Regions from separate parts of the Enterovirga sp. CN4-39 genome, predicted to be linked through region 1. Evidence: predicted binding sites of a transcription regulator. Region 1 holds the regulator's gene; each other region holds the start of a gene.
What was found. The regulator LexA, encoded in region 1, represses DNA repair genes until DNA is damaged. The targets are predictions, from matches to a motif close to TGTTCNNNNTGTGTTCNG.

Region 1 (10,568 bases):
CGGGCAAGGCACTCTTCCCGCCCCAGAACGGCCATCACGTCGAAGAGACCGGGCGAGGTCGAGCGGCCCGTCAGCGCGGCCCGGAGGGGCTGCGCGACCTGGCCGAGCTTACAGCCTGTCTCTTCTGCGAAGGCGCGCACGACCGCTTCCAGCGGGGCCTGAGACCAGTCCTCGACCGCCGCGAGCCGAGGCCGCAGCGCGGCGAGACGCTGCCGGGCGGCACCGTCCAGCAGCGAGGCCGCCTTTGCGTCGAGCACCAGGGGCGATTGGGCGTAGAGGTAATAGGCGGCGTCGAGCAGTTCGACCAAAGTCTTCGCCCGCTCCTTGAGGCCGTCCATGGCGGCCTCCAGCTTCGCACGCACGTCCGGCGAGAAGCTGGAGCCGAGACCGCGCGCCGGGCCGAGAGAGGGTAGAAGATCCTCCATGCGGCGGACAAGCTCCGCATTGGAGGCCTGCCGCATGTAGTGGCCGTTCAGGTTCTCGAGCTTGGCGAAGTCGAACCGCGCCGGAGAGCGGCCGATCTGCCCGAGATCGAATGCGGCGACCATCTCCTCGTCCGAGAAGATTTCCTGGTTGCCGTGGCTCCAGCCGAGGCGGACGAGATAGTTGCGCAGGGCCACCGGCAGGAAGCCGAGGTCACGGTAGGCGTCGATGCCGAGCGCGCCGTGCCGCTTCGAGAGCTTCGCGCCGTCGGGCCCGTGGATGAGCGGGATGTGCGCCCATTGCGGCACGTGCCAGCCCAGAGCCTGGTAGATCTGCGTCTGGCGCGCCGCGTTCGTCAGGTGGTCGTCGCCGCGGATGACGTGCGTGACATCCATGTCGTGGTCGTCGACCACCACGGCGAGCATGTAGGTGGGCGTGCCGTCCGAGCGCAGCAGCACGAGGTCGTCGAGGTCCTTGTTCTGCCACACGACCCGGCCCTGGACGTGGTCCTCGACCACCGTCTCGCCCTCGGAGGGAGCGCGCAGCCGGATGACGGGCTTCACGCCCGCGGGAGCGGTTGCGGGATCACGGTCGCGCCAGCGCCCGTCGTAGCGCAGCGGACGGCCCTCGCGGCGCGCGGCCTCGCGCATCTCCTCGAGCTCCTGCTGCGTCGCGTAGCAATGGTAGGCGCGGCCGGAGGCGAGCAGGCTCTCGGCGACCTCCCGGTGCCGGGCCGCCCGCGCGAACTGGTAGACGACGTCCCCGTCCCACGTCAGGCCCAGCCAGGACAGCCCATCGATGATGGCCTGGATGGCGGGCTCGGTCGAACGCTCGCGGTCGGTATCCTCGATGCGCAGGAGCATGCGGCCCCCGAAGCGGCGGGCATAGAGCCAATTGAACAGGGCAGTGCGGGCCCCGCCGATATGGAGGAACCCGGTAGGGGAGGGCGCGAAGCGCGTGACGACCGGAGCGGACATGGGCTCGTCTGTGATGCGGGAGGCCTGCGGCGGCCTCTGCCGGCGCGGAAGGCGGCTCCCTACCACCCGCGGACGCGCGCGTTAAGCCCGCCTTCCGTCGCCGGGTGTGGCGGCTGCCTCCAACCGTCTGGCGTCGCCCACCTGATCCGCTACTCTTCGGGGCGGCATCGCCTTTGGGTCGCGTATGGGGGCAGGGCGCCAGGACGGCGGAGGAGGCCGCGGGACGGGCGCCCGTGCGGCGGCGCTCCCTTTCGGGCGTGCCTGGGCCTGGAACGGGCAGCATCTGGCGCGGAGCTTCGCGGCCGGTCCGGGGTGGATCTCCGCAAGCCTTGCCAGGGAAGCCGATGCGCGCCGGCTCTTCCCGTGGATCGCGGTGTTCTACGGGATCGGGATCGCGCTCGCCTTCGCGGCCGACGGTCCGCTGTCGGTCTGGCCGCCGGCACTCGTCGGGCTCGGCATGGCCGCGACCGCAATCCTGTTTCGCGCGCGGCCCGTGGCGCTCCCGGTCCTGCTCGCGCTGGCGGCGATCGCCTCCGGGTTCGGCATCGCCGCCCTGCGCATCCAGCTTGCCGAGGCGCCCGTGCTCGGGCGCGTCCTGTCGACGAGCTTCGAGGGTTTCGTCGAGAGCGTGGAGGAGCGCCCGGCCGGCGGGCGGCTGCTGATCCGCGTCACGAAGCTCCACCGGGTGGAAGCTGCGGAGCGGCCGAAGCGCCTGCGCGTCAGCGCGCGTTCCCTGGAGGGCGTGGCGCCTGGGGATTACGTCTCGGCGGCCGCGCGCCTCCTGCCGCCGCCGGAGGCGGCACGGCCGGGCGGCTACGACTTCGCCCGGGATACCTATTTCCGCGGGATCGGGGCGGTCGGATCGGTCTCGGGTCGGCTACGCCGGATCGAGGCGCCGCCGGTGGAACGCCCGCTCGATCTGCGCCTCGCCGCCGGGATCGACCGGGCGCGCAATGCGCTGACCGCCCGGATCGCGACGACGATCGGCGGGCAGGCGGGGGCGGTCGCGGCTGCGCTCGTCACCGGCAAGCGGGGGCTGATCGAGGAGGGCACCAACGACATCCTCCGCGCCGCCGGGATCTACCATGTCGTGTCGATCTCTGGCCTGCACATGATGCTGGCGGCAGGCGTGTTCTTCTGGCTCGCCCGGGCCCTGCTCGCGCTCTCGCCCACGCTCGCGCTGACCTGGCCGATCAAGAAGCTCGCCGCCCTTGCCGGGATGGCGGGAGCGGCCGCCTATTGCGTCTTCTCCGGCTCCGAGGTCGCCGCCGAACGCTCGCTCATCATGATCCTGGTCATGCAGGGCGCGATCCTTCTCGACCGGCCGGCGCTGTCGATGCGCAACCTCGCCATCTCGGCGCTGATCGTCCTGACGCTGGAGCCGGAGACGCTGCTCGGGCCGAGCCTCCAGATGTCCTACGCGGCGGTCGCCGGGCTGATCGCGCTGGCGGAGTGGACCCGGCACCGCCGCGGCGCTCCCGAGGGCACCGATCCGCTCGGGCGGGCCCTGTACTGGGCGGGCGCTCTCGTCCTGGGCGTGATCGGCACCACGCTCGTCGCGACGCTCGCCACGGCGCCCTTCTCGGGCTTCCACTTCCAGAACCTGCAGCCATACGGGCTGCTCGGGAACGCCGCCACTCTCCCGCTCGTGTCCTTCCTGGTCATGCCCTGCGCGGTTCTGGGCACGCTCGCCTACCCGTTCGGCCTGGACCGCCCGGTCTGGTGGGCGATGGGGGTTGGGGTCGAGGCGGTTCTCGGGCTGTCCGGATGGGTGGCGTCGCTCGGTGGCGCGAGCGTCACGGTCCCGGCTTTCGGCCATGGAGCGCTGATGCTGCTCGTCGTGGCGCTTCTCTGCGCCACCCTGTTCGTCTCGGGGCTCCGCTGGCTGGCCGTGGCGCCGGCCGCCCTCGGCCTTGTCGCCGCCTTCGGATCGGCGCGCCAGGACGTCTATGTCGCCCGGGACGGCTCGGGAGCCGCGATCCGCGGGCAGGACGGGCGGCTCGTAGTGGTCGGCCGCGTTCCCTCCTTCACGGCGGAGCAATGGCTCAAGGCGGACGGCGACGGGCGGAAGGGGACTGATCCTGCGATCCGCACGGGAGCGCGTTGCGACCCGATCGGCTGCACGGTTCTCCTCTCGGGTGGCCGATACGTCTCCTATCTTGAGGATCGACGCGGCTTCCGCGAGGATTGCCGGCGCGCGGCGATCGTGATCTCCCGCCTGACCTCTCCGGCCGGCTGCGCCGCCTCGATCGTCATCGACCGCGAGCATCTCGCCGGACATGGCGCCACGGCGATCCGGGCCACGGAGACCGGCTTCACGCTCGCGACGGCGCGGCGCCCGGACGAGACCCGGCCCTGGCTGCCCAAAGCCGTCGCCTTCCGAGCTGCAGCCCGAACGCCGAGCTCGGCCGCAAGCTCGTCCCGACCGCCTCCCGCCGACCCGCCGGAGGCAGCGGCGGAGCCGGATCTCCCGCCGGCAGAGGCGCCGGACGGCGATCCCGGCCCGTGATCAGTAGCGCCGGACGAGGCTGACGAGCTTGCCCTGGATCTTCACGCGGTCCGGTCCGAGGACGCGCGTCTCGTAGGCGGGATTCGCAGCCTCGAGCGCGATGGAGGAGCCGCGGCGGCGGAAGCGCTTCAGCGTCGCCTCGTCGTCGTCGATCAGGGCCACGATGATGTCGCCCGTATTCGCCGTGTCCTGGCGCTTGATCACGACGGTGTCGCCGTCGAGGATTCCCGCATCCACCATGGAATCGCCGCGGACCTCGAGCGCGTAATGCTCGCCGCCGCCCAGGAACTCGGGCGAGACGGTGATCGTGTGGGAGCTGTTCTGAATGGCGCTGATGGGCGTGCCGGCCGCAATCCGCCCCATGACGGGGATCTGCATCGCCCGGCTGTCCGACGCAGAGGCGGGGGCGGGAGGCGGGGTCGGTATGCCTCGCGGCTTGCCGAAGCCGCCCTCGACGACGCTCGGCGAGAATTTCGGCCGCGCCATCGGCTCGGGCAGCTTGATCACCTCCAGCGCCCGTGCCCGATTGGGCAGGCGGCGGATGAAGCCGCGCTCCTCGAGCGCCGTGATCAGCCGGTGGATGCCGGATTTCGACTTCAGGTCGAGCGCCTCCTTCATCTCGTCAAAGGATGGCGGCACGCCTGTCTCACGCAGGCGCTCGTGAATGAAGCGAAGCAGCTCGTTCTGCTTGCGGGTCAGCATCGTCACCTCCGCGCGGCGTTCCGACTCGCGCTCGAAACAAAGCAAGAACAAGTTAGCCGTTCCTGCTGTGTTCCACAAGCGTCGCTTTTCAGCCGATTTCGGCCGTTAACCGGGGCGCTTACCTCTGCGCGTCAGCCTCTGAACATGCGATTCGTCAACAGTCTCGGCGCCGGCCTCGTCCTAGCCCTGCTCTCCACCGGGGCGATGGCCCACCCCCATGTCTGGGTGAAGTCGAAGGCCACCATCCTCTACGACGCGACGGGGCGGATCACCGGCATCCGCCATGGCTGGACCTTCGACGAGGCCTATTCGGCCTATGCCGTCCAGGGCTTCGAGAAGGGGCCTGACGGCAAGCTCGCGCCCGACAAGATGAGCGAGCTCGCCAAGATCAACATGGAGGCGCTGGCCGAGCAGGGCTTCTTCACGAACGCCAAGGCGAATGGGAGCAAGCTCTCCTTCGGCGAGCCGGCGAACTACACGACCGCCTTCCAGGACAACGTGCTGACGCTGACCTTCGACCTGCCGCTGCGCAGCCCGGCCAAGGCGGACCGCGCCTTCACGCTGGAGGTCTACGACCCGACCTTCTTCGTCGACTTCTCCATTGCCGAGGGCGACGACGCCGTGAGGCTCGATGGGGCGCCCAGCGGCTGCGCCCTGAAGGTGACGCGGCCGAAGCCGCCCGAGCAGAGCCAGACGCAATCGGTGAGCGAATCCTTCTTCAACGCCCTGAACGCCGCCTCGCAATTCGGCGCGCAATTCGCCTCCCGGGTGCTCGTCGCATGTCCGTGAGCTCGGCCGCGCTTGCGGCAGGCAGGCCGCGCCTGAACCGTCCCGCGCGGCGCGCGCTCGTCATGGCCGCGGCGCTCGCGATCGTGGCGGGGCTGATCGCGCTCCTGGGGCTTCTGGTCGGGGCGGGTGCCGCTCCGCCCGCGCCGGCGCCGAAGAACCCGTTCGGCACGGGCATCCGCGAGGCGGCTCCGGCCGCGACCGGCATCGGCGGCTGGATCCTGGCCGTCCAGTCCGAGTTCTACCGCGGCCTCACGGGCGCGCTCTCCGCCATGAAGCGCGACGGAGCCGCGTTCTGGGGGCTCGCCGGCATCGGCTTCCTGTACGGCGTGTTCCACGCCGCCGGGCCGGGCCACGGCAAGGGCGTGATCTCCGGCTACATCCTGGCGACGAAGCGGACGCTGGCCCGCGGCATCGGGCTGAGCTTCGCGGCCGCCTTCGTGCAGGCAGCGGTCGCGATCGGGCTGGTGGGGATCCTCGCGGCCGTGCTGCGCGCGAGTTCCGCCTCCATCAACGCCGCGGCGGGCGCGATCGAGGTCGCGAGCTTCGGAGCTCTTCTCGTCGTCGGGCTGGCGCTTCTCTGGCGCAAGAGCGCCGCCGTCGTGCCGGCGTCAGCCCATGCCCATCATCACCACCACCATAATGGCCACGGGCACCACGGCCACGTGCACCACGACCATCACCATCACCACGCCCATGGCGAGGCTTGCGGATGCGGCCATTCGCATGGCCCGACGGCAGCCGAGGTCGAGCGCATGGCAGGATGGCGCGAGAGCGTCGGCGTCGTCATCGCGGCCGGCATCAGGCCCTGCTCGGGCGCCATCATCCTTCTGGTCTTCGCGCTGTCCCAGGGGCTCTTCTGGGCCGGGGTCGCCGCCACCTTCGCGATGGCGCTCGGGACGGCGATCACCACGGGTGCGCTCGCCGCGCTGGCGGTGCTTGCGAAGAGCGTCGCGCTTCGCCTCGCCAGCGGCCGGGGAGAGAGCGGCGCGCGCGCCGTCGCCTGGCTCGAGGTGCTGGCGGCGGCCTTCGTGGCCGTCCTCGGCGGGGCGCTGCTGCTGGGGATGTGGGGTTCGGGCCTCGCGAGCTGAACCTCACTCGGCCGGGACGGCCTTCGCCTCCCACAGCTCCGGTTTCAGCTCCTCGGGCCGGTGGGGGAAGAAGAAGGCGCAGCCGAGCGTGATGAGGGCGCAGGCGGCGAGGACGAGCGTGACGGCGGTCAGGTTGCCGGTGCGCTCATGCAGGAAGGCGACGAGCGGAGCGGCGGCCGCGCTCCCGAGGAAGCCGACGAAGAAGCGCACCGAATACATCTTTGCCCGCAGCGCAGGCGAGATGTAGCGCGCCGTCATCGTCTCGTTCACGGTCACCTGGCCGAAGATGACGGCCGCCGCGATCCCGGCGAGCGGCAGCACGAGCCAGCCCTGCGCGAAGGAGAGCGCCGCGAGGGCGGGTGCCAGGATCATGGCCAGCGGCATGAACAGCCGCCGCAGCGTCGTGCGGTCGATCAGCCGGCCGACGCTGAACTGGGTGATCGCGCCGCAGATCGTGACCAGGAAGGCGAGGGTGCCGATGAGCGGCAGCAGCGTGGCGTCGCCCGCGAGGCGCTCCTCCATGAGCTTCGGGAGAAGCAGCGTGAAGGCGTTGAAGACGAGGCCCGACACCACGGCGACGGCGAGGAGCACGATCACGGCGCGGCGGACGAGGAAGCTCGGGATGGACGGGAAGGGCCGCGAGGCGAAATGCGCCGAATGGTCCGGCGTCTTCTCGCGCCACCACATGAGGCCGAGGATGATCCCGAACAGGCCCGGCGCGATGAAGGCGGCGCGCCAGCCGTACTGGCCGGCCAGGAACGCCGTCACGATCGGCGCCGAGGCGACGCCGAAATTGCCGAAGACGCCATTCACGCCGATGGACTTGCCGGGCGTCGCGCCCGCCGCCTCCACCAGCATGGCCGTGCCGATCGGGTGGTAGATGGCCGCGAAGAGGCCCGCGAAGCCGAGCGAGGCCGCAAGCCCGAAGGGCGTCGAGACAAGCCCTGCCGCGATCAGCGACGCGCCGGTGCCGATGCAGAAGGCGACCATCAGGGCCTTCCGGCCGACCCGCGCCGCGAGCCAGCCCTGCGGCAGCGAGCCGACCCCGTAGAGGACGAACATCGCGGTCGCGAGCGCCAGGACGGGGCCGTAATCGGAGCCGAACTCGCCCCCGGGCCGCGCCATGACCAGCACGGCCGTCGGCAGGATCAGGAGGCTGTAATGGGTGAGAAAATGCGCGGCGTTGATGAAGACGATCTGCCGGCCTGCATTCGAGGGCATGCGCGCGCTTTCTCCCGGCGGTCTCGGCCGCTTCCGGAGTTCCTCTAGCGCGCGCCGGGGGATCCCGCCACGTCTTCAGGTGCGTGGCGGCTCTGCTCCGATGTCTCGGCCCTCCAGGATCCGCTCGACATAGACCCGCCTGACCACGACGATGACGACCGCGAGGAGCGGGGTGGCGACCAGCACCCCGGGCACGCCGAAGAGCAGTCCCATCCCGAACAGGACGACGATCAGGAGAACCGGCGGGATCTCGACCTGGGATTTCTGGATCAGCGGCTGCAGGATGTTGTTCTCGCCCTGCTGCACCAGGACGAAGAGCCCGACCGTCCAGAGCGCGAGCTGGGGATCGGTCCCGAGCGCGACGAGGATCGCCGTGCCGGCGGACAGGATCGGACCGAGGTAGGGGATGAACTCGACGAGCCCGGCGAAGAGCCCGAGCGCCAGCGCATAGGGCACCCCGATCGCCCACAGGCCAAGGCCCACCAGGACGCCGATCGTCACCATCAGGATGAGCTGGCCGCCCAGCCAGTTCAGGATCGTCTGGTCGAGCTCGTCGAGCAGCGACTGGGTGAAGAGGCGGTGGCGGACCGGCACGAGACGGACGAACCCGCGCCGGTACAGGCCCGGATCGAGCGCCAGGAAGAGCGCGCCGACGAGGGCGAGGCCCGCATAGCCGAAGGCGGCGGAAACCGACCCGATCACCGACCCGACGCTGCCCATCGCATCGCTTGGGCTCGGCAGGCTCAGTCCCGAGGAAAGCTGGTCCCACAGGAACTGGAGCCAGGAGATCTGGGCGATGCGCTGCTCGAGCGAATTCACCGCCGCCGGCAGGCGCTGGACGAGCTGGCGGGCCTGGTCGCCGATCGTCGGGGCCACCAGCACCGCAGCGCCGCCCGCGAGGGCCACCAGCAAGGCTGCCACGAGGAGCACGCCCCAATGGGGCTTCATGCCCGTGGCGCGATGGACGAGGTCGCCGAGATAGCGCAGCACGATGGCGAGCAGCATCGCCAGGAACGTGACCAGCAGGAGCGTCCTGAGCGCCCAGGCGGCGGCGAAGAGCGCCGCCATGCTCAGGACCACGAAGGTCGTGAACACGACCCGCAGCCGATAGCCATGGATGCTGGAGGAAGGAGGGTCTGCGAGCAACTTGGCCATGGCGCTGCAATTCGCTCGGGGGAGGTGGCGTTCCCTCACCTCCGCCCGAGCACGCCCGGCATCAGCCCTTGGTGGCGCCCGATGTCAGTCCCGCGATGTAATAATCCATGAGGAAGGCATAGATGACGAGCGGCGGCGCCGCGCCGAGGAGCGCGCCCGCCATGATCTGCCCCCAGTTGAAGACGTCCGCCTTGATCAGCGTCGTGGCGATGCCGACCGACAGGACGAGCTGGTCCTGCGAGGTCGTGAAGGCGAGGGGGTAGAGGAACTGCGCCCAGGAGACCGTGAAGGCGAAGATGGTCGCCGCGATGATGCCGGGCAGGGCCACGGGCACGAAGATCTTCAGCAGGGTCTGCGTCCAGGACGCGCCGTCGATCAGGGCCGCCTCGTCCAGCTCCTTCGGGATGGAGGCGAAATAGCCGATCATGATCCAGGTGCAGAAGGGCACCGTGAGGGTCGGATAGACGAGCAGCAGCACGTACCAGTGGTTGATCAGCTCGATCCCGGTCCAGTCGCGAAAGGTCGCGAACATCTTGAAGAGCGGGATGAAGAGCAGCGTCTCCGGGACGAGGTAGGTCAGGAAGACGCCCGTCGCGAGGACGGACGAGCCCCAGAACTTCATGCGCGAGAGCGCAAAGGCCGCCGGCACGCTGATGACCATCGTGATGATGACGACCAGCACGGCCACGATCGCGGTGTTCTTGAAGAAGGTCAGGAACTGCGCCGAGGACAGCAGCTCGGCGAAGTTCGCCAGGGTCGGATGGTAGACCCACCAGGGATTGGTGGCCGCCGAGATCTCGTTGGAATGCTTCAGCGAGGTCAGCAGCATGTAGAAGGGCGGGACGAGCGCGAAGACGACGAAGAGGCACAGGAAGAAATACGCCCAGCGCACGGCCCAGCGCCGGTCGGAGCCGGCCATGTGGGAGGTGGAGGTGTCGATGACGGGTGGGGCCGAGAGCGCTGCCGTCGCCATCACATCCGCTCCGCACGCTTGTTGACGTCGCGCAGGATGAACACCGCCGCGACGGCCAAAATGGGCAGCATGAACAGCGACACTGAGGCGCCGAGCGGGATGTCCCCGCCCTGGATGCCGAGCCGGAAGGCCCAGGTCGCGAAGACATGCGTCCGATCGATCGGGCCGCCGGCGGTCAGGATCCAGACGATGTCGAAATTGGCGAAGGTGACGATGAGCGAGAACAGCGTCGTGATCGCGATGATGTTGCGCATCATCGGGAGCGTGATGAACCAGAGGCGCTGCCAGAAGGTGGCCCCGTCGATCGCCGCCACCTCGTAGAGCTCGGCCGGGACGGATTTCAGCGCGGCCAGGTACATGATCATGAAGAAGGGCGCGCCGTACCAGACATTCACCAGGATGACGGAGAAGCGCGCCCACATCGCGTCACCCGTCCAGGGGATCGGGCCGATGCCGAGCCCGCCCAGCACGTAGTTGAAGGCGCTGTAGGAGGGGTCGAAGAGCCAGAGCCAGGCGAGCGTCGAGAGCGCGGGCGGGATGACCCAGGGCACGAGCAGCATGCCGCGCCACTTGCGCTGCCCCTTCTCGGGGATGGCGTTGACGAGATGGGCGACGATGAAACCGATCAGGGCTTTGAAGATGACGGCGCTGATGGCGAAGATGCAGGACTGCTTCACCACCATCCAGAATGTTTCGCGGGTGAACAGGAAGGTGAAGTTCGACAGGCCGAT
Region 2 (10,568 bases), on a different contig from region 1:
AGGCTGTGTAGCCGGCAAATACCTCCGCCTGGCGCGCGAACAGCTTCTTCTCGTCGGGCGAGAGCGTGTCCCACTTTGGCAGTTCGTCCGGCCACGGCGTGAGCTGTGTATTCGCCGGAATGACCCCGAGCTGCTTCTGGTTGGCAAAAATCTGCTCGCGCATGGCATTCCAGCCCATGTCGAACTTGCCCCTAAACTTGTCGCTCCACTCCTTCTTCGGCTGGTGGGGTGAGTGGCTGCCGCCGGGGACGTAGTAGACAAGGAACGGCTTGTCGGGCGCGCTCGCGTTGAGCTGCCGCATATGGCTGATAGCCTCATCCGCCATATCGGTGATGAGGTTGTAGTCGGGCTTACCGACAAAGGGGAAAATCTGCGTCGTGTTCTGGTACAGCCACGGATTCCACTGGTCCGTCTCGCCGCCCATAAAGCCGTAGAAATAGTCGAAGCCCATCCCGCTCGGCCACTGTTCAAACGGACCGGCGGCGCTGATCTGATAGCTCGGCGTGTTGTGGTTCTTGCCGAACCAGGAGGTTGCGTAACCGTTCTGCTTGAGAATGTTGCCGATGGTGGCGTTGTCCGGCCCGATGACGGAATCGTAGCCGGGATAACCAGTGGACTGCTCGGAAATGATACCGAATCCGACCGAGTGGTGATTGCGCCCGGTGATAAGCGCGGCCCGCGAGGGGGAGCACAGCGAGGTCGAATGCATCTGCGTATATCGCAGCCCCGCGTTGGCAATGCGATCCATGGCTGGTGTCGGGATCACGCCGCCGAACGTACCCGAAACGCCGTAGCCCTGATCGTCGGTCATGATCAAAAGCACATTTGGCGCGCCCTTCGGCGGGACTACCTGCGGCTGCCAATATGGCTTCGACTGGTCGGCCTGCAAGTTGATCTCGCCGCCGAACTTCGGCGGTGGCGGCGGCAGATACTTTCCATCGATGGTAGTGGTCGCGCTGGGCGATCCCGGCGTTCCGCCGATTGTCTGGGCGTGGGCAGCTGTGACCATCAAAGCAAATGAAGCACAGCCGACGAATACATTTGAGGTGAACTGACGGAGCTGACACTGGATAAGCATCTGACCGTCTCCTGCATCATGTAGCCGGCGCGCTGTGCTGCCCAAGATCAGCGTCGCAATTGCGCGCCGCCTTGGTCACTGCCGAACACTCCAGGATCCTCGGTGAGGAGAGCAACTCTCGTCGAGCTGACTTGCGTACGGCATAAGATGGTGATGCGTCCTTGCTTGATCCGGTGGGACGCTCAGCTATGCCTCGGCTCGCAATGATCAGCCGCTCCGCCGTTTTGCTCTGGGCATGCCCCACTTGGGTGGGAGCAGCCAAATGGGCGAAGTCCGCTTCCGCACGTCACTGCGAAGCGGTCCTTCCGCCTCGGGCCAAATTCGGACTTAGTGGCAGGCCCGGCTCAATGTCCGACAAGGGGTCGGGCGCGGAAGCTCCCCACTTCCGAGAAGGGGCGCGAAGCAGTCGCGACCGGCCTGATCTTAAGCCGCCCGACAGACTGAAGTGAGGACGGTGATTGCGGCGGCCGGAGCCACCTCGCCGAGCCCAGGCGTGACGGGTGAGCTTCCTTCGCCGGTCCGTATAGCGCAACCTCCGGCCGGGTAGGGCGGCCATCGGCCGGGCGGGTATTCGCCGAGCGCTCCGGCTGGAGGCTTGCGCCAACCCGTCGTCGATCGGGTCGGCCCTGGAGGGCATCGCATGACGACCCCACTCTGCCCCGTCACGGGCGAACCAGCGATCCGCCGCGTGCAATGGGTGAGCGCGCGCCTGCTCGCCGATCTCTGGCGCTACACGCTGCGGGTCGATGCACGCCCGAGCTTCCGGGGAACGAAGCGTTTCGGTCTCTGGGAGTCACCGACGGGTCTCTACTTCTTCGATCCCATGCGGCAGGGGGATGCTGGCTTCTACACGACCCTGTACAGCCGTCTGAGCGACCGCTACTACCCGCGCGAAGGACACCCCCGCGCCGAGTTCCGGCTGGCCGCCCGCCACGTCGCGCCGGGCGACCGCGTGCTTGACGTTGGCTGCGGCTTCGGCGCCTTCCGCTACGAGGTGCGCCACGCCGAATACACGGGGCTGGACCCACACTTCTCCGGCGAGCCCGGCGCATCCTGGGCCAGGGTCGAGAGCTTGGACGACCACCTGCGAACGCATGCCGGCGAGTACGACCTCGTCACCGCCTTCCAGGTGCTGGAGCACGTCGACCAGCCGGTCGCGATGGCACGCGCGATGATGCGCGCGGTGCGGCCAGGGGGCACCGTGATCATCGGCGTGCCGCACGTGCCGGCGGCGCACACCCGAATTCCGAACTATCTGATCAACGCTGTGCCGCATCACCTCACGTGGTGGACGAAGGCGGCGCTGGAGGCGCTCGCGTCGCGCGTCGGTCTGGTTTCTCCCGAGGTCGAGATCACGCCCTGGACCGACGTCGACGCCATTGTCTACTGGATGGAGCGCTGCTCACCGGTGAAATGCCGCGATGTGCACTATCGCCATTCCTGGGCATGGCACGCCTCGGCACTGGTTGGCTTCGTGGGTGGGCTCGCCATGGGGAAGCTCAAGCCGCAGCCGTTCCGCCCCGATGACGAAGGCGCGTCACTGCTGCTGCTGGCTCGCAAACCTGTGCAGCCAGCACCTGGTACAAATATGCGCCGCAGAAAGTAGGCGACGAGGACCTGCTGGAGGTTACCGTTGAAGACAGCGGTTCCGAGCCGCTGTCGATCTGCCGCCGTGCTCAGAGGTCGGCTACGTGTCCGGAAGCGGCTCTTCGCCCGCGAAGCGCCGCATTCCCGAGGCGGGCCGGGAGCGGCCCCGACGACCAGTCGACTGCCGAGCGATGCGTCCTGCGCCGCTCCGATTGCTCGTGTACCCGATTTGTTCTAGCCTGATTCCGCCTCAGCCTTTGCCGATCGGCGGGGCAGTGACTACATCCCGGGTCTCACACGACATCGCGGGCTCCAAGCCCGCCGGATAAAGATGGCACGCCTCGACGATCTCTTCGACCGTGTCGCCGCCGAACGCGTGATCGCGGTCCGGGGCGCGCGGGAGCACAATCTCAAGAATGTCGACCTGACCATCCCGAAGGACAGGCTGGTCGTCTTCACGGGCCTGTCCGGTAGCGGCAAGAGCTCGCTCGCCTTCGACACGATCTATGCCGAGGGCCAGCGCCGCTATGTCGAGTCGCTCTCGGCCTATGCGCGCCAGTTCCTGGAGATGATGCAGAAGCCGGATGTCGACCAGATCGACGGGCTCTCGCCGGCGATCTCCATCGAGCAGAAGACGACCTCGAAGAACCCACGCTCGACCGTCGGCACCGTCACGGAGATCTACGACTACATGCGCCTCCTCTGGGCGCGGGTAGGGGTGCCGTATTCCCCCGCCACGGGGCTGCCGATCGAGAGCCAGACGGTCAGCCAGATGGTGGACCGCATCCTCGCCCTGCCGGAGAAGACGCGGCTCTACCTGCTCGCGCCGGTCGTGCGCGACCGCAAGGGCGAGTACCGCAAGGAGATCGCCGAGTTCCAGAAGAAGGGGTTCCAGCGCCTCAAGATCGACGGCGAGTACTACCCGATCGACGAGGCGCCGGCCCTCGACAAGAAGTTCAAGCACGACATCGACGTGGTGATCGACCGGCTGGTGGTGCGGCCCGACATGGCGGCGCGCCTGGCGGATTCGCTGGAGACGGCGCTCGAGATGGCGGACGGGATCGCCATCGTCGAGTACGCCGACCTCGCCGAGGGCGAGACCGAGCCGCGCCGCATCACCTTCTCGTCCAAGTTCGCCTGCCCGGTCTCGGGCTTCACCATCCCGGAGATCGAGCCGCGGCTCTTCTCCTTCAACTCGCCGACGGGCGCCTGCCCCGCTTGCGCGGGCATCGGCTCGGAGATGCGGATCGATCCGAGCCTCGTCGTGCCGAACGGCGAGCTCACCCTGAAGCGCGGCGCCATAGCGCCCTGGGCCAAGTCGACCTCGCCCTATTACGGCCAGACGCTCGACGCGCTGGCGAAGCATTACGGCTTCTCCGTCGCGTCCAAGTGGAACGCGCTGCCCGAGAAGGTCCGCGACGTGATCCTCTACGGCTCCAGGGGCGAGCCGGTGCGCATGGCCTATAATGACGGCCTGCGCTCCTACGAGGTTAACAAGCCCTTCGAGGGCGTGATCACCAACCTCGAGCGCCGCTACAAGGAGACGGAGAGCGACTGGGCGCGGGACGAGATCTCGCGCTTCATGTCGGAGACGCCGTGCCAGGTCTGCGGCGGCAAGCGGCTGAAGCCGGAGGCGCTGGCCGTGAAGGTCGACGGCCGCGACATCGCGGAATCGACCGCGCTCTCCATCAAGGAGGCCGTCGCCTGGGCCAACGGCCTGCCCGACCGGCTCACCCCGAAGCAGAACGAGATCGCCTATCGCATCCTGAAGGAGATCCGCGAGCGGCTGACCTTCCTGCAGGATGTCGGGCTCGAATACCTGACGCTCTCCCGCAACTCGGGCACCCTGTCCGGCGGCGAGAGCCAGCGCATCCGCCTCGCCTCGCAGATCGGCTCCGGCCTCTCGGGCGTGCTCTACGTGCTCGACGAGCCGTCGATCGGCCTGCACCAGCGCGACAACGAGCGCCTGCTCGGCACCCTGAAGCGGCTTCGCGACCTCGGCAACACCGTCATCGTCGTCGAGCACGACGAGGACGCGATCCGCGAGGCGGATTACGTCGTCGATGTGGGGCCTGGCGCCGGCATCCATGGCGGCGAGATCGTCAGCGAGGGCACACCCGCGCACATCATGGCGGACCCCGCCTCGCTCACCGGCAAGTACCTCACGGGCGAGCTGACGGTGCCGGTCCCGCCGAAGCGCCGGCGCTACGACAAGGCGCGCACGATCAAGGTCGTGGGCGCCCGCGGCAACAACCTGAAGGACGTGACGGCGGAGCTCCCGCTCGGCACCTTCACGGTGGTGGCGGGCGTGTCGGGCGGCGGCAAGTCCACCCTCGTCATCGACACGCTCTACCGGGCCGTCGCGCGGCGCCTCAACAACGCGGCCGAGCACCCGGCCCCGCATGACCGCATCGAGGGGCTGGAGCATATCGACAAGGTCATCGACATCGACCAGTCGCCGATCGGCCGCACGCCGCGCTCGAACCCGGCCACCTATATCGGCGCCTTCACGCCCATCCGCGACTGGTATGCCGGCCTGCCGGAGGCGAAGGCGCGCGGCTACGGTCCTGGTAGGTTCAGCTTCAACGTCAAAGGAGGCCGCTGCGAGGCCTGCGCGGGCGACGGCCTGATCAAGATCGAGATGCACTTCCTGCCGGACGTCTACGTCACCTGCGACGTCTGCAAGGGCAAGCGCTACGACCGCGAGACCCTGGAGGTGAAGTTCCGCGACAAGTCGATCGCGGACGTGCTCGACATGACGGTCGAGGAGGCGACGGAGCTGTTCAAGGCCGTCCCGACCATCCGCGAGAAGCTGGCGACGCTCTGCCGGGTTGGCCTCGGCTATGTCCATGTCGGCCAGCAGGCCACGACGCTCTCGGGCGGCGAGGCGCAGCGGGTGAAGCTCGCCAAGGAGCTGTCCAAGCGCTCCACCGGCCGCACGCTCTACATCCTGGACGAGCCGACCACCGGCCTGCATTTCCACGACGTGGCGAAGCTCATGGAACTGCTGCACGAGCTCGCCGACCAGGGCAATTCCGTCGTCGTGATCGAGCACAACCTGGAGGTCATCAAGACGGCCGACTGGGTGATCGACATGGGCCCGGAGGGCGGCGACGGCGGCGGCACCATCGTGGCCCAGGGCACGCCCGAGGAGATCGCCAAGAACCCCGCGAGCCACACCGGCCGCTTCCTGGCCGAAGTTTTGGCGAGGCGCCCGGTGAAGCGCGCCGCCGAGGCCGCGCCCGAGCCGAAGCCGGCGAGGAAGGGCCGCAAGGCCGCTGCCTCCCCCCGCCGCGAAGCAGCCGAGTGATCCGCACCGGCGTCATGGCCGGGCTCGTCCCGGCCACCCCGGTTCGATGAGCGCGACGCTCGACCGGGTCCGGGCCCTTGCGGCTCGAGGAGCTGTGGTTCTCTCCCGGCACGGATCGGGCAAGCTGCTCGACCGAGGCTTGATGATCGCCGATCTGGTTGACGGGCTGGACGGGGCCGTGGTCGTCGAGGAATATCCCGACCACTTCAAAGGTCCATCTGTGCTCGTGCTGCAGCACGACAGCACGGGGCGGCCCGTCCACGTCCTGTGGGGTCTGGAGAAGGGCACCATCTCGCCCGCCGTTCTGGTGACGGCTTATCGGCCGGAGGTAACAAGATGGTCGACGGACTTCCTGGTGAGGCGGCGATGACGACCCGCCCCTTCACCGAGAACCTTCACGAGGGCCGCTATGCGGCCGAAGTGCAGGTCGAGCTTATCGAGAGCGAGGGGGGGTGGTCACCCTACTATTCGCTCGAAGACGCAAAGAAGATCGAGCGTGTGAGACTGGCCCTTCGTCGCGGCGACATCGCCGAAGCGGCGAAGGACGCCAAGGTCTTCGAGCTCCTGCCGCTGGCGGGCTGACGGCGCCCGACCGCCTCGTCCTTCCGTCATCCTCGGGCTTTGATCCGAGGATCTCGGGCCGACGTCCCGCCCGCTCCTCCGATCGGGATGGCCGGGACGAGCCCGGCCATGACATGCTGAGCCCACCCCACCCGCCGGAGGCCGCACCATGCCGCGCGTGTTGCTGATCGGGCTCGCGCCCGAAACCGTGGATTTCTCCGATCCCGACCTGCCGCCCGGCATGAACGCCGAAAAGATCGCGGCCGGCATCGAGGCGGCACTCGCCGACATGCGGGGGCGGGGCTGGGAGGCGGAGTTCTGCTCCCTCCGGCCCGACGACAGCGCCGAAGGAACGATCGCGGCCGCGCTCGCGCACAAGTGGGATTGCGTGGTGATCGGCGGCGGCCTCCGCCTGCCCGCCAAGGGGCTGCTGCTGTTCGAGCGCGTGATCAACGCCGTGACCCGCGCCGCCCCCGGCACCCCCATCGCCTTCAACACGAGCCCGGAAACGACGGCCGACGCCGCCGCGCGCTGGCTCGGCCCGGGGACGCACCAGCCCTCCGGCACCCCGCAATGGTCCTCCGGCCTGACCTGAGGATCCAGCGCTCTCCGCCCTTGCGAGCATAGCGAAGCAATCCACACCGCCCTGGATCGCTTCGCTGCGCTCGCAATGACGTGCCCCGGGCACCCGGCGCCGAACCGAAGGCCGCTCCGGCCATTTTCTCCCCGGTCCTGCCACGGAGATCGGACACGATGTCGATGCCGGTTCGCAAGTTCGCCCTCGCCGACGCCTCGCTCGAGCGCTCGCCCGGCCAGGATGCCGACATCTTCGCGGGCAACGTGATCGACCAGCGCCATGGCGGCCCCATCACGATCGGCTACGGCCGCTACGGCCCCGACCAGAGCCTCGACGAGACCATGACCGTGCACGACGTCATGGTCGTCCTGGAGGGCCGGCTGACGGTGACGGGGAGCGCCGGCCCGGTCACGGCCGGCCCTGGCGAGATCGTCTACATGCCGAAGGGCGAAAAGGTCACCATCCGCTCGCACGCGGAGGGGGCCGTCACCGCCTACGTGACCTACCCGCACTGGCAGGAGGCGGGGGGGTGACTTGGCGCGGCTCCGCCTTGTGAGGAGGCAGTGCCGGTCCTCGGGCTCGACCGGAGGAAACAATCGAGCCCCCTGGATTGCTTCGCTGCGCTCGCAATGACGTACCTCGGGCAAACAGCCGGTACCGCCACCCTCGACCTCGTCATCCCCCGCTTTCGCGGGGCAGGACTCCGAGGAGCGTCGCGCCAGCGATGCGTCTCGAAGAGCTTGCCCCGGACTTGCTCCGGGGACGCACAGCGTTCCTGCGTGCTTCAAGACGCGCCGCTGCGCAGCGCTCCTCAGCATGACGAGGGTGGAGAACGTCATCTCAGGCCTGACCCGGGCAGCCAGCGCGATCCCGTGATCGGCGGCGGCCTCCGCATCCCAGCCAAGGGGCTGGTCTTTGAGCGCGTGGCCAACCCGGGCGCGCGCGGCGCCCCCGGCACCCCAATCGCCACGAGTCCGGAGACGACGGGCGACGCCGCCGCGCGGTGGCTCGGCGGGCGACGGTGAGGCGAGCATCGCAGCGAAGGCGGCGGCAGCATCGTGTCCCCAGGGCACCCCCGAGGAGATCGCCCGCAGCCCGCGCGCTCTACCGGGCGGCTCCTGGCCGAAGTGCTGGCCCGTCGGCCGGTGAAGCGGGCGAAGGAGGCGGTCGCGGCGGAGCCAATGAGGAGCGGGCGGGCGAAGCCGGCGGTGCGTCAGGCAGTCGAGTAAGCCGTTGCTTCAGAACTAGTAACGTGCTGAAGGTGACCAACCCCTCACTGACTCATCGTATCTACGCCGAAAGGGTTCAGTCCATGCAGGAAAGTGATCTCGAGTACGGCAACCTCATGGAGGTGATAAAGCCGTTCGTCGACAAGGGGCGGCCAATCTCAATCGCATTCCTGAACTGGATTCTTGAGAACTTATATCGTCTAGATCAAGTTTCAGCGGAAGACGCGATCTGCGACAAGAGCAATGATCGTGGCATCGATGGTATTTACATTGACAATAACCAACTTGAGATCCACATTCTGCAATCTAAGACCAAGCAGTCTGGCACGATCGGCGACAAAGATCTTCGTGAATTTTCGGGGACCCTGAATCAGTTGCGGACACGAGAGGCTATCGATGCCTTTCTTGAGGGCAAGGTTGATGATGAGGTCAAATCGAAGATCTCAAGGCTTGGCATCCCGAGCCTGATCGACAAGGGGTTCGGGGTGAGGGGCGTTTTCGTAACCAATGTTCCTGTTGACGCAAACGGGCTGGATGTCACGAAGTCAGACCCCTCGATTATCATCTATGATCGACCTGCAATCACACGTAACTTCGTGGATCTTAATGTTGAAGGTGGAATAAAACAAAAATACACGTTTAGCGTCGACGGTGCACCGCTTCAGTTTCAAGCTGGCGCAGTTGCAAAAGTAGTTGTGCTTTTCGCGGAAGGTAAGGAGCTCGCGGCGTTGCCCGGAATCTCCGACGGCTCTCTGTTTGAGTTGAACGTTCGATTGCCACTTGGCAGTACCAAGGTGAACAAGGCCATCCGTGATTCCATCGAGAGCCTTACGCAGCATGTGAAGTTCCCACTCTTCCATAACGGGATTACCGCCCTTGCGGAACGGGTCACTGTTGCAGCGGGGGGGTCACCATCGAGAACTTCGTCGTCGTGAATGGAGCGCAGAGCCTCAAGCAATTTCACGGCGAGCAGGGAAGAATAAGCTCGGATCTGAAGGTGCTTACTCGTATCATCGAGATTGGTTCAGACAAGGATCTGGCGAGAGAGATATCGCTCAACAGCAATAATCAAAACGGCATCAAGCCACGGGATTTGCGATCCAATGACGCGGTTCAGGTTCGACTTCAGGCTGAGTTCGAGAAGTTGAATTTCGAAGGATACTCCTTCGATGTGAAACGAGGCGAGATCGCCGCGGGCAACTCAATCTCCAACGAGTATGTCGGCAAGCTTTTGCTTGCATTCGACCTTGAGGAGCCCTGGTCCTGTCATCAAACATACAAAGTTTTTGATGAAAAATATGCGGAGATATTTGCCAGGCCGGAGGTAAATGCGGAGCGAATCATATTTCTGGCGAAAATAATGTCTCTCATTTCAGCTAGATCGAATGAAATCAAAAATAGTCCTTTTGCTCACTACGGATTGTCGCAGTACTTTCTCATTGCAGCACTTAAAAAGCTGCTCGCATCTGAGCCGGCCGGTCGAAAACTCTGTCAGTCTCCGCGGCTGGCATTCGAGGAAAGTAGGCTCGCATGCGTCATAAATGTAATAAATGATCTTCTAGGGTCTATCATCATTGATCTAAATCACGAGGTCGATCAGGGCAATTTCTCCGACTATAAGTCAGATCTGAAGAGTAGATCGAGCGTCGAGAAAATGCTCGGAGAGTTGCTTAGGAGCTACGAAAAGGACAAGGCAAGAGGGAAGGTGGACTCGATTGAGGAACGGCTTGCGGCCTGCGGTTTGCACTAGGCGGCCTCTCGGTTTTCGGGCCGGGCTCCCTCTGGTGATGAAGCGGGATGCGAGGGACTAACACTCGGACCTAAGTCAACGGCGCGCTCCGAGACCCGTTGCTAATCGCGTGTAGCGGAGCTGAGCGGACGATGAGGCAGTCCTACTCCCCATCCCTTCTCGGCCCCCCCCCCCCGCCAGCCAAATCCCCTGCTCCTTCGTATAAAGCTTCGCCAGCCCGCCCGAGCCATGCCCGCGGCTCTCCGGACTCGCCGGGAGCAGGAACAGCCAAGTGCCCTTGATCTTGCCGATCGTCTGTTCCGTGAGGCCGGTGATCGGCGAGTTGCGCGCGTCGTCGTCGGCGTTGATGGCGAGCAGAGGGGCCGTGATCTCCGGCAGGCCCAGCGTCGGGTTGTAGGAGGCCGAGCGTTCACCGGCATAGATGAAGTCTGGAGCGGCCGCGGTGTCTGGATTCCCTTCCCGCTTGCTGCGCAGGC
Region 3 (10,568 bases), on a different contig from region 1:
GCTCGCCGTTCATCCCCTGCTGCACCACGACCCAGCGCCCGTCATCGGCAACGATGAACCCGTGCAGGTAAAGGTCGAACCCGTCCTGGACAGCAGCGCTGTCGACCTTGGCGACGAGCCGGCTCGCCCTGGCGAGGGCGGCCCCGTCCAGGCCGACGCGCTCGCCCACTGTCACTAGCTCGCCCGGCGTCGCGCGGCTGTGCTTGCCACGACCGCCGCAGACATGCAGGCCGAGTTCGTCCGATAAAGGCGTTAACCCGCGTTTGAGCGCCCCGAGGACGCTGGTGGTGATCCCGGACGAGTGCCAGTCCATCCCCATCACGGCCCCGAACGACTGGAACCAGAACGGGTGGGCTAGCCGGCGGAGCAACTCGTCACGCCCGTACTCAAGGACGATTGCTTGGACGATAACTGCGCCCAATCTGGACATACGCTGACCGAGCCAGGCCGGGACGCGTCCGCCGTGCAGCGGCAGGTCGGCGCTGCCTGAACGCCGCGTCATGGGCCGGTTCCCGCAAACACCGGAGCGCAAGTGTTTGCAGCGCACATCGCCGATCGAAGCAGGGGCAGGCCGCTGGCTTCCCGATCGGCAGCCTGCTCGAAGTTGGACATTGTCACCCCGACAAGCCGGATCCCTTTCTGGACCGGGAAGATGGAGCGAATGAGATCGAGGCTTACCTGGTTCAGCTGCGCTTGTTCGCAGACCGGCTTTGGGTGGCTTCGGCTCCTGGTAATCAGCCGGAAGTCGGCAAACTTCACCTTCACGGTCACAGTTCGGCCGAAAGACCGAGCCCTCTCACACCAGGTCCATACGTCGTCGGCCATCCGCAACACGCCAGCTTCGATCTCCGCAGGCTCCGTGAGGTCGCGCGGAAAAGTGGTTTCCGAGCCTGAGGACTTGCGCACCCGATCCGGATTGACAGGCCTGTGATCCTCGCCTCGTGCAACCGCGTGGTACCAATCCGCCGAGCTGCCAAAGTGCCTTTGCAGGAATTCGATCGACTTCGACCGGAGGTCTGCGCCGGTCTCGATCCCGAGTCGTTTCATCCTGGCCGCGGTGACCGGGCCGACACCATGGAATCGCTCGATCGGCAACGTCTCGACGAAACCCTGGCCCATCTCGGGAGTGACCGCGAATTGCCCGTTCGGTTTGCGGTGATCCGAAGCCAGCTTGGCTAGGAACTTGTTGTAGGAGATGCCCGCGGAGGCGGTTAGGCCGACTTCACTCATAATACGGGCACGAATTTCCTTCGCTGTGGCCCACGCCGTCGGAATGCCGCGCAGGTTATCCGTGACGTCGAGATACGCCTCATCGAGCGAGAGCGGCTGGATTAGCGGCGTGTAATCCGCAAAGATGCGGTGGATCTGCTGCGATACGGCCCGATACACATCGAAGCGCGGCGCCACGAACACGAGCTCAGGGCATCGACGAAGCGCCGTGAGGGAAGGCAGCGCTGACCTGACGCCAAACCGGCGCGCCTCATAGCTCGCTGCGGCAACTACGCCTCTAGCAGAACCATGACCCACGGCGACCGGCCGGCCACGCAGCGCGGGATCGTCCCGCTGCTCCACCGAAGCATAGAACGCGTCCATGTCGACGTGGATGATCTTCCGAGTCGGCCCATCCATTCGGTAGTCATAGCGCAGGCAGAACGGACAGTGAACGTGCGAATGCCCAGGTCTCGGCCGTAAGCCTCAGGCAGTCGCCCGATGAGCCTCGCCGGAGCACGTCTGCTTCCAGGCAAGCACCTGATGTCTGTCGTTGGCGCGTCATGGAGACAGCCTGCTTCCTACTGAAGCGGGACCTGCGCACTTTTCACGACGCCCCCCCATTTGTTGATCTCGGACTCGACATAGCCGCCGAACTTGTCGCCGAAGAGGGTTCCCGGTTCCACGCCAAGCTTGGAGAAGGCGTCCTTGATCGCGTCGCTGGCGAGGATCTCCTGGACCGCGGCGACGAGTTGCTGGCGAGGCTCTCCCGGGGCCGAGCCGGCGGACATGTACATCCCGAACCAAGCCATTGCCTCGAAGCCTTTCACGCCAGCCTCGTCCAGCGTTGGGACGTCCGGCAGCGACTTAGCGCGCGCGAGGCTGGTCACACCGAGCACCCGAAGATCGCCGTTCGACGCTACGGGCAAGACGGTCGGAAGCGAGTCGAACATCATCGGGATGTGTCCGCCGAGGAGATCATTCATGGCTGGCGCCGCGCCGCGATAGGGCACATGAAGGATATCCGTCCCCGTCGCGAGCTTGAACATCTCGCCCGCTAGGTGGTTCGCTCCGCCGACGCCGGTCGATCCGAACGACAGCTTCCCGGGATCCTTTTTGGCCAGCGCAATGAGGTCCGCGACTGTCTTCGCCGGAACGCCTGGGTGAACCACGAGTGCGTTCGGAACGGTTGCGAGAAGCGCAACCGGTGCGAAGTCCTTGCGGGTGTCGTACGGCAGCTTCCGGTACAGCGTCGGGTTGATCACGTGGTGAGTTGCAGCCACGAGGAGCGTTCCGCCGTCGGGCGCAGCTTTCGCCACAGCTTCGGATCCGACGATCCCGCTCGCCCCAGGCCTGTTCTCGACGATGGTGTTGACCTTGAGCTTGTCCCCGAGCGCCTGGGCGACGTGGCGAGCGAGGATGTCCGTCGTGCCCCCCGCCGGGAAGGGCACGATGATGCGGATCATCGCAGCAGGATACTTCTCTGCGGCGACTACAGACGCGAGCGACGCAGTGAAGCCGAGCGCGCACCCGAGCGCAATGCCGAACACCTTCATGTCTTCCTCCCTAACGGTCTGGTTGTGGGTTTGTTACGCGCAGGCTCGCTCGCGCTCCCGCAACTCTCGTCGAAGGAGTTTACCCGTGGGATTGCGCGGCAGCGTTTCGCAAAACACGAAGCGGCGGGGCTTCATGTAGTTGGGCAGCCTTTCGACGCAGAACATCGTCAGCTCTTCGGGATCCGGATCGACTACCGCGGGCACCACATACGCCACGATAACCTCGCCCCATTGATCATCCGGTGCGCCGACGACGGCGGCTTCCCGCACGGACGCATGGCGCTCGAGGCATTCCTCGATGTCGTTCGGGAAGATGTTCTCTCCTCCCGAGATGATCATGTCCTGCTTGCGATCGACGAGGTAGAGGTACCCGTCTGCGTCCAGCCGCCCCATGTCGCCGAGGCTGAACCATTCGCCCCGATGCGCGGCTGCGGTGCGCTCGGGCTCGCGCCAATATCCCGAGAACAGTCCGGGACCACGAATATAGACTTCGCCCACGTCGCCCGCTGGAACCGGAGCGCCGGACGCGGCCAGGACCTGCAGCTCGACATCGTGCACCGGGCGTCCGACGGATCGCTCGCGTTGACCGAGCTCCCGAGCGGAGATCGTCGTGACAATCCGTGTCTCGGTCGCCCCGTAAAACTCGGTGAGTACGTCTCCGCACGCGGCGAGGAACCTCTCCTTAACGGCGCTTGGAAGCGGTGCTCCGCCGCTGATCACGTGCCGGAGGCTGGTCAGGTCACGGACCCTCAACTCGTCCGAGGCTGTCAGCCTTTGAATCATCGTCGGAACAAGAAAGGAGTTCGTGACCCCGTGCCTCTCGACCAGTTGCAGGTAGCCGGCTGCATCGAAGCGTACAGGCACGATGGAGGTGCCGCCGAGGTAGATGGCGAGAGCAGCGAAGTCTCGCGGAGCGGAATGCCAATAGGGCCCCGGGTTGAGGGTCACGTCGGCGCTGGTGAGGCCGTACGCGAGGGCCTTGTAGAGGAACCCGCAGACGATAGCCCGGTGAGAGACGAGCGCGCCCTTTGGCGTGCCCGTGGTCCCCGACGTGTAGCCGATATAGAGCGTGTCTTCCGGGGAGATCGAAACGTCCGGCGGAGTTGCTCCACCGGCGTCGACGAGTTCCTCTAGGCTGTGAAGGCCTGGCGCGACACCGTCCATCAGGATAACGCGGCCTTGCAGCCTAGCCGTGGTCTCCGCCGTAAGGTCCGCTATGGTGAGGATGTGCTCGGACGAAACGAACAGTCCCTGCACCTCGGCGTGCGCGAGACGGTATTCCACGTCATGCGCCTTCAAGGCCGTGTTGATCGGTACCATCCAGATGCCCGCGGCACCTAGAGCGTAGTGCGCGACGAGATAGTCCGGGCTGTTGCGCGCGAGCACCGCCACCCGGTCACCCTTTCGCAGCCCGAGCGTCTGGAGACTGTCGGCCAGTCTCCAGACACGATCCGCGAACGCCGCATGCGTGATCGCGGAGCCGGTCTCGTCGAGGATCGCCGGCCTGTCCGCAAACAGCCGGGCGTTCCTCGCGAGTGATCGCCCGAGGATCATCAGGCCGCGCCGAACGGGAACTCGAGAGCCGCTTCGCCGGTCGCAACTGTCTCGCCGCGCTGGTTTCGGACCTCGACGTCGATAGTGACCCATCGCGACTTCGCCGTGACCAGCTTCCGTTTCAGCGTGCCGACGGGCTGGATGGTGTCGCCTGGCTTGACAGGCCTTACCCAGCGGGTCTCGAGGCGGCGGTGCTCGGCGCCCACATCATACGCCCAGTCAGTGAGCATTCGGGTTATCAGCCCGAAATTGTTCATGCCGTGCATAATGATGCCGCCGAAATTCGTGCGGCCGAAATTCCCCTGCATGTAATTGTCGTCGAGGTGGAGGGGGTTGAAGTCCAACGATGCTTCGCAAAACTCCCTGATGCTTTCGCGTGAGACGGCAAAAATCGGCCCATCCAGCCGAAATCCGGGTTCCAGCTCTTCGAATGTCGCGCTCATGGTGTCCTCACTGCGGCCGGATGGTCCAGCCGCGCCCGGAGCAGATCACCCGGCCGTGCTGGTTGAAGAAGACGTTGTCGTGGATGACGAACAGGCGCTCTCGCTTGATGAACTTGTCGAGTGCGCGCGCCTGAAGCGTGATCGTGTCGCCCGGCCGAGCAGGCTGGGCATAGCTCCACGACTGACCCGCGTTCACAGTACCGGGACTGCGCATCCAGTCGTCCGTCGGCGTGCAGGCGAACATCAGCAAAATGTGTATCGAGGGTGGCGCGATGATGCCGCCGTACCGCGTCTTGCTGGCGTAATCTTCATCGAAATAGAGCGGATGATCCTCTCCCACAGAGCGGCAATACTTCTGGATCGCGTCGAGCGTGAGCACGTACGGGATCGTGGCCCTTGGCTCGCCCGGGACGATGTCGTCCCAGACTTTCCGAGCTGCAGCATCCGCCCAAAAGTCCGTTGCAAATTCCTGCCCCACGCGCTACCTCCCGTTCGCCTAGCGAACAAAGCGATCGTTGTGCGCACAAACTGGCAGGGGTCCCGATCCTTGGCAAGGAGGCTGAGTGACAAAAGAGAGCGACGGATATGTGCGCGCGCTTGCGCGCGGCCTTGCGGCAGTCGAGGCACTAGGCCGCCCGCCAGGACGACACACTTTGGCAGAGGTTGCATTCGCGACGGAGCTCAACCGCGCCACTGCACGACGCGTGCTCGCGACGCTCGTGTCGCTCGGCTACTGCGAACTCTCCGGCCGCTATTACAGCCTGAGGCCCCGCGCGCTGGGTCTCGGCATGTCTTATCTGAGCACCCTGCCATTCTGGGGTCATGCACAGGCCGTGCTCGAGGATCTCCGGAACGAGCTCGCCGAGTCATGTGCGCTTGCGGTTCTGGACGGGACTGAGATCGTCTACATCCTGCGTGCGCCGGCACGCCGCATCCTGGCGGGCAACCTCGGCATTGGAAGCCGTCTTCCGGCGCATCTGGTCTCGCTCGGACGAGTCCTTCTGGCGGGGCAGACGCAAGCGAGTTTGGACGCCTATCTCACCGCAGCCGAGCTGACGAAGCGCACCGATCGCACGATCTCGGATCCGGAGACGCTGAGGGCAGAACTCGCGAAGGTTGCGCAGTCCGGCTTCGCGTGGGTGGACGGCGAGCTCGATCCGGCGATCTGCGGACTTGCGGTGCCCGTCCGAGACGGCAAAGGCCGCCTCCTCGCTGCAATCAGCGTCAACACCATCTCAGGCAGCCTGACCGAGGCAGTCGCAAAGGAACGCTTCCTAGTTCCGCTCCGCCGTGCCGCTCAGGAGATGCGCCTGCGGTCGCCCGGCGGGGACTAAACTCGCCCTATGGCCACAGGCCCGAGGCGCATTCGTTGTGTTTCTGTGTTGCGCTGGCAGCTGAAGGTCCGATTTCCGGTAAGAACCCAATGTCCGTTCCTGCGGATAGTGTTGAAAAAGTCGGATCGAGCTCGCTGACCGCCATCAAGGACCGGCTGAGCGCCTCACCAAAGAGAACAATCCCCTGCTTTGGGTGCTCTGCGCGTGTCAGAATAGCATGTTCGTTCTATTTCATACGCCGGTCGCTCTGACTTCCCCGAGCAGCCCCGACTTTTTCAACACTATCGGCGCGAAGCGGGAGTGAGCTTAGACAGCTCAATCAGCCTCAACTCAGCTCGATCCAGGCTGGAGCGTGATCGCTGGCGTCAGGCTCGCCCCGGATCCAGCGGTCCACACCAGCCCTACTCAGGCGAGGTTTCAGATCTGGACTGACGAGCAGATGATCGAGCCGCAGTCCGGCGTCACGCGACCAGCGATCCCGCTTGTAGTCCCAGAACGTGAACATGGGCTCGCTGGGATGAAGCTCCCGTAAGGCATCCGTCCAGCCCTGGTCGAGCAGCCGACGGTACGCCTCGCGAGGTTCGGGTTGCAGCAGCGCGTTCTTTGCGTACGAGCGGGTCGCGTAGATGTCCTGGTCGGTCGGGACCACGTTGTAATCACCCGCAAGCACCACCGGCACCCCCGCCGCGAGCAGCGTGGCCGCATGAGCGATCAGGCGTTCGAACCAGGCGAGCTTGTAGGTGAATTTGGGTCCAGGCTGCGGGTTTCCGTTGGGCAGGTAGATGGAGGCGACGATCACGCCGCGGACGGCGGCTTCGATGTAGCGGGCTTGCTTGTCTTCCGGATCGCCCGGAAGCTCGGTGCGGGTAAGGACCGGCTCGGCGTCCCGCGCCAGGATTGCCACTCCGTTCCAGGAGCGCTGGCCGGTCCAGACGGCCTTGTAGCCGGCGGCCTTGATCGCGCCCGCAGGGAAGTCGTCGTTCTCGGCCTTGAGCTCCTGGAGGCAGACAACGTCCGGCTTCTCCTTCGCAAGCCAAGCCAGGAGGTTCGCCAAGCGCCGATTGACGTTGTTGATGTTGAAGGTGGCGATCCGCAGCTGCGTTCGTGCCGGGACTGGCGGCCTCATCCTCGGACGTGTCTCCTTGCCCAGTCCCTCCAGCCGCTCGGCGAGCCGATGGAGCCCCCACTCTGATGCGAGCCTGGCTGCTCTTTCCCAGGTCGGCTTCTGATCTCGTATGGGCGGCAGCGGCGCTTCGGCGTCCATCGTGGCGATCTGGCGGAACAATCGAAGATCGGCTGCCTGATCGGCGAAGCGGCCTTTGGAGAGAAGCGCCTCCAGGCTGCCTGCCCGTCGCAGCAGGCTCGCGGCCGTCTTTGCCCCAATCCCGCGCGCGCCCGGAAGCTTGTCGGAGGCGTCGCCTCGCAGCGCGATGAAGTCCGGCACCTGACCGGGATCGACGCCATACCGCTCGCGCACCTCAGCTGGTCCGATCCGGGCCATTTCGCCGGCGCGCACCGGATGCAGGATGGTGGTCAGCTCCGAGGCGAGTTGGAACGCATCGCGATCGCCGCTCGCGACCAGCGACAGACCGCCCTTGCGCTCTTCCCGCCGAACGGCAGCGGCAAGAAAGTCATCAGCCTCGTATCCAGCGGCCTTGGCGTTCGCGAAGCCACAGGCGGCGACGAAGTCCGGCAAGAGAGCAAGCTGCTCGACCAGCTCGTCATCGAAATGGCGGCCGGACTGGTAGGCCGGAAAGGCGCGGCTCCGGTAGGTCGGTGCCTCCAGCGTGTCCCAGCCGACCACAACAGCTCTCGGCCGCTCCTCGGCGTAGAAGCGCAGAAGCATATTGGCGAAGCCGACGATTGCGCCGCCACCCTTGTTGGCGGCGCGGCGGATAGTCTTCGGCAGACCGTGGTAGGCGCGATGGGCGAACGAGTCCCCGTCTATGATCAGGAGAGGACGTCGGCCCCGGGCCGCATCCGATGTTTGATCACGTTGTGAGCGAACCACCGCTTCGACCCGGCCTGCATGAAGGGGAACTCACGACTGCCCAGGCCGCCGTCGGACGTCGCTAGGTTCTGTGTGGACAATAGCGGAAGGGCTGCTCCTGGTGAAATCACGGCTGAATGCTTGGGGGTCGCGAAGTGGATCTTCTCGGCTGCGCACCTCTCGTTGTACCGGTCCTTGGTCGGCCTAGCCTCGGTACTCAGCTGCCAACTCCGGATGTGCTCGGACGCCCCTGGGCCTACCCTGCCCTGCTGAGTGAGTTGTCACTCAAGCCTGCTGGACCGCTGCTGCGAAGCGGCGGAACATAGACTCGAATCTGGCAAGTTGCTCGCGATTGAGGTCCCGGGCTTCGTTCCGGCCGACGAAGATCTTGAACATTGCCCCGCCATCCCGGTTCACGAACTGGACCGAGCAGGAACGCCGCCCGAAGAACGGCCTGTCCACGAAATAGATGGCGGCGCAGCGGTCGGCCCGGATGTGGCCGCCGATTGGGCTGTCGCCGTGGATGTTGAAGTAGCCGCGGCCGTGGCTGCCGAGCGGCAGCCGACCGCGCGTCTCGAACACGCCGTCGGCCGTGTGGACGATGAACGTGATCTCGCCCTCCCACCCGGCGAGCTCGCTCCAGACCATCTCGAAGCTGTCGCCCGGGACGGCCGTGACCTGCTCGGGTCCGAGAGCGTCGAGCACCGCCCGGTACGGGACATCCTCCCGGCGGGCGATCTCCTCCAGGACGCCGTCGGGCGCGGCCGCAAGCGCGGCACGAACCCGGCTCGCAGGGTCCTTCGCTCCGGGCGCGAGGGCAGTCGAGGCGCTCACTCCGCAGCCTGGACGGATGCCGTGCGCGCGAGCGTCTGGACGACCTCGAAGCCCTCGAATTGCGGATGGCCGGCATAAAGAGGCTTCGAGCTCGGCGCGCGGCCATGGGCCTTCCGGAACTGGTCGGACTTGGTCCAGGCCTCGAAATCGCCCTTCGAGGCCCAAATCGTGTGCGACGAATAGAGGATGTGGTCCTCGTGCTCGGGCCCGCGCAGGAGGTGGAACTCGACGAAGCCCTTCATCTCATCGAGGTGGCTGTCCCGGTTGCGCCACACGGCTTCGAACTCGTCCGTCGCGTCCTTCAGCACCTTGAACCGATTCATCGCGATGAACACCGTTCTGTTCCTCCGTCTAAGGACGGGCGTCCGTCCGTTCCGCTAAACTCACACAGCCTGCCGCCAAGCCCATGCTAAGCGGAAGATGTTGTCTTCCATAGCGAGGCAGTTATACCTAGGTCAATGCGCTGTTTTATCCAGTTTTTCTTTGTTCTAAACTATAGCTACTGAAGGGGACACCATTGCGTGCGGACAGGACATGAGCCGCGACCCGGAGTTGCAGTCGAGTTCGCCGGAACGCCCGCGCCCGCAGCACGGAGAGCCGCGCGCCGTCCAGGCGAGCCAACTTCTCGGCGGTGCGCGCGAGATCATCATCCTGCACCGCGGCGAACGCTACCGGCTGCGGCTAACGCAGCACGACAAGCTCATCCTGACGAAGTGACCTCGCGCATGACGAAGCTCGTTTCCATCAGGCGGTCCGCGATCGTCGCGCTTTGCGCGCTGGCCTTTGCCGTTCCGCCGGCTGCCGGTTCAGCGGCGGAGGCTTCCCCGCCAGCGCGGATCGTGTCGCTCGGCGGCGCCGTGACCGAGATCCTGTACCGGCTCGGGGCGGGGGACCGCGTTGCGGCCGTCGATACGACCAGCATCCATCCTCCGGAAGCGCTGGGCACCAGGCCGAATGTCGGATATCTCCGGCAGCTCTCCGCCGAGGGGATCCTCTCCGTCCGGCCCGACCTTGTGCTTGCCGTGGACGGGGCAGGTCCGCCGGACGTGCTCCAGCAGGTGCGCGAAGCCGGGGTGCCCATCGAGGCAGTCCCCGAGGCGCCGACGCCCGCCGGAATTGTCGGCAAGATCGCCGTCATTGCCCGAGTCGTCGGGCGCGAGAAGGAAGGCGCGGCCCTGATGGAGGAAGTCGAGCGAGGCTTCGCGGTCCTCGCTGCCGACCGGGCCCGCATCACGCGTCCCGTGCGCGCGCTGTTCGTCCTTTCCCTCCAGAACGGCCGAGTCATGGTTGGAGGACGCGGCACCACCGCGGATGGCATGTTCGCGCTGGCCGGTGCCGAGAACGTCGCGGCCGCGGTCAAAGGCTACAAGCCGATGTCTGACGAGGCCATCCTGGCAGCACAGCCGGAGGTTGTCGTCATGATGGAGACCGGCCCAGGCGCGGTGCCTGCCGCCGAAGTGCTCGGAGGCGCCGCCCTGGCGGGGACGCCAGCCGGTCGCAATGGGCGTCTGGTGAAGATGAACGGCCTCTATCTGCTCGGCTTCGGGCCGCGCACGCCGGCGGCCGCCCGTGAGCTGATGACCTCGCTCATGCCGCCGATGCGGCCGGAATGAGCGGGGCCGCACAGGCGGCTAGTCTCGGGATCTCG

Region 2: uvrA (excinuclease ABC subunit UvrA) is a predicted target of LexA. The motif match lies at 2,885-2,902, and genes of this name have one in related genera.
Region 3: dinB (DNA polymerase IV) is a predicted target of LexA. The motif match lies at 1,649-1,666, and genes of this name have one in related genera.

What each region holds. Positions count from the first base shown of each region.
Region 1 is NZ_JBMSEF010000001.1:41,505-52,072, forward strand. Features, by position in the region: gene gltX (glutamate--tRNA ligase) at 1-1,400, opposite strand, end outside; gene ACO2SS_RS00205 (ComEC/Rec2 family competence protein) at 1,585-3,909, shown strand; gene lexA (transcriptional repressor LexA) at 3,910-4,611, opposite strand; gene ACO2SS_RS00215 (DUF1007 family protein) at 4,756-5,400, shown strand; gene ACO2SS_RS00220 (nickel/cobalt transporter) at 5,391-6,488, shown strand; gene ACO2SS_RS00225 (MFS transporter) at 6,492-7,709, opposite strand; gene ACO2SS_RS00230 (AI-2E family transporter) at 7,785-8,864, opposite strand; gene ACO2SS_RS00235 (carbohydrate ABC transporter permease) at 8,926-9,783, opposite strand; gene ACO2SS_RS00240 (carbohydrate ABC transporter permease) at 9,837-10,568, opposite strand, start outside.
Region 2 is NZ_JBMSEF010000003.1:310,783-321,350, forward strand. Features, by position in the region: gene ACO2SS_RS08110 (arylsulfatase) at 1-1,009, opposite strand, end outside; gene ACO2SS_RS08115 (class I SAM-dependent methyltransferase) at 1,719-2,684, shown strand; gene uvrA (excinuclease ABC subunit UvrA) at 2,997-5,975, shown strand; gene ACO2SS_RS08125 (DUF4258 domain-containing protein) at 6,022-6,345, shown strand; gene ACO2SS_RS08130 (hypothetical protein) at 6,342-6,557, shown strand; gene ACO2SS_RS08135 (hypothetical protein) at 6,706-7,131, shown strand; gene ACO2SS_RS08140 (ethanolamine utilization protein) at 7,296-7,646, shown strand; gene ACO2SS_RS08145 (AIPR family protein) at 8,366-9,277, shown strand; gene ACO2SS_RS08150 (AIPR family protein) at 9,274-10,092, shown strand.
Region 3 is NZ_JBMSEF010000034.1:4,941-15,508, forward strand. Features, by position in the region: gene ACO2SS_RS27540 (DUF763 domain-containing protein) at 1-502, opposite strand, end outside; gene dinB (DNA polymerase IV) at 499-1,629, opposite strand; gene ACO2SS_RS27550 (Bug family tripartite tricarboxylate transporter substrate binding protein) at 1,791-2,765, opposite strand; gene ACO2SS_RS27555 (class I adenylate-forming enzyme family protein) at 2,799-4,319, opposite strand; gene ACO2SS_RS27560 (MaoC family dehydratase) at 4,319-4,762, opposite strand; gene ACO2SS_RS27565 (MaoC family dehydratase) at 4,770-5,240, opposite strand; gene ACO2SS_RS27570 (IclR family transcriptional regulator domain-containing protein) at 5,326-6,096, shown strand; gene ACO2SS_RS27575 (exodeoxyribonuclease III) at 6,422-7,192, opposite strand; partial or broken gene ACO2SS_RS27580 (5'-3' exonuclease) at 7,349-8,107, opposite strand; gene hutX (heme utilization cystosolic carrier protein HutX) at 8,372-8,920, opposite strand; gene ACO2SS_RS27590 (antibiotic biosynthesis monooxygenase family protein) at 8,917-9,255, opposite strand; gene hemP (hemin uptake protein HemP) at 9,455-9,637, shown strand; gene ACO2SS_RS27600 (heme/hemin ABC transporter substrate-binding protein) at 9,646-10,533, shown strand.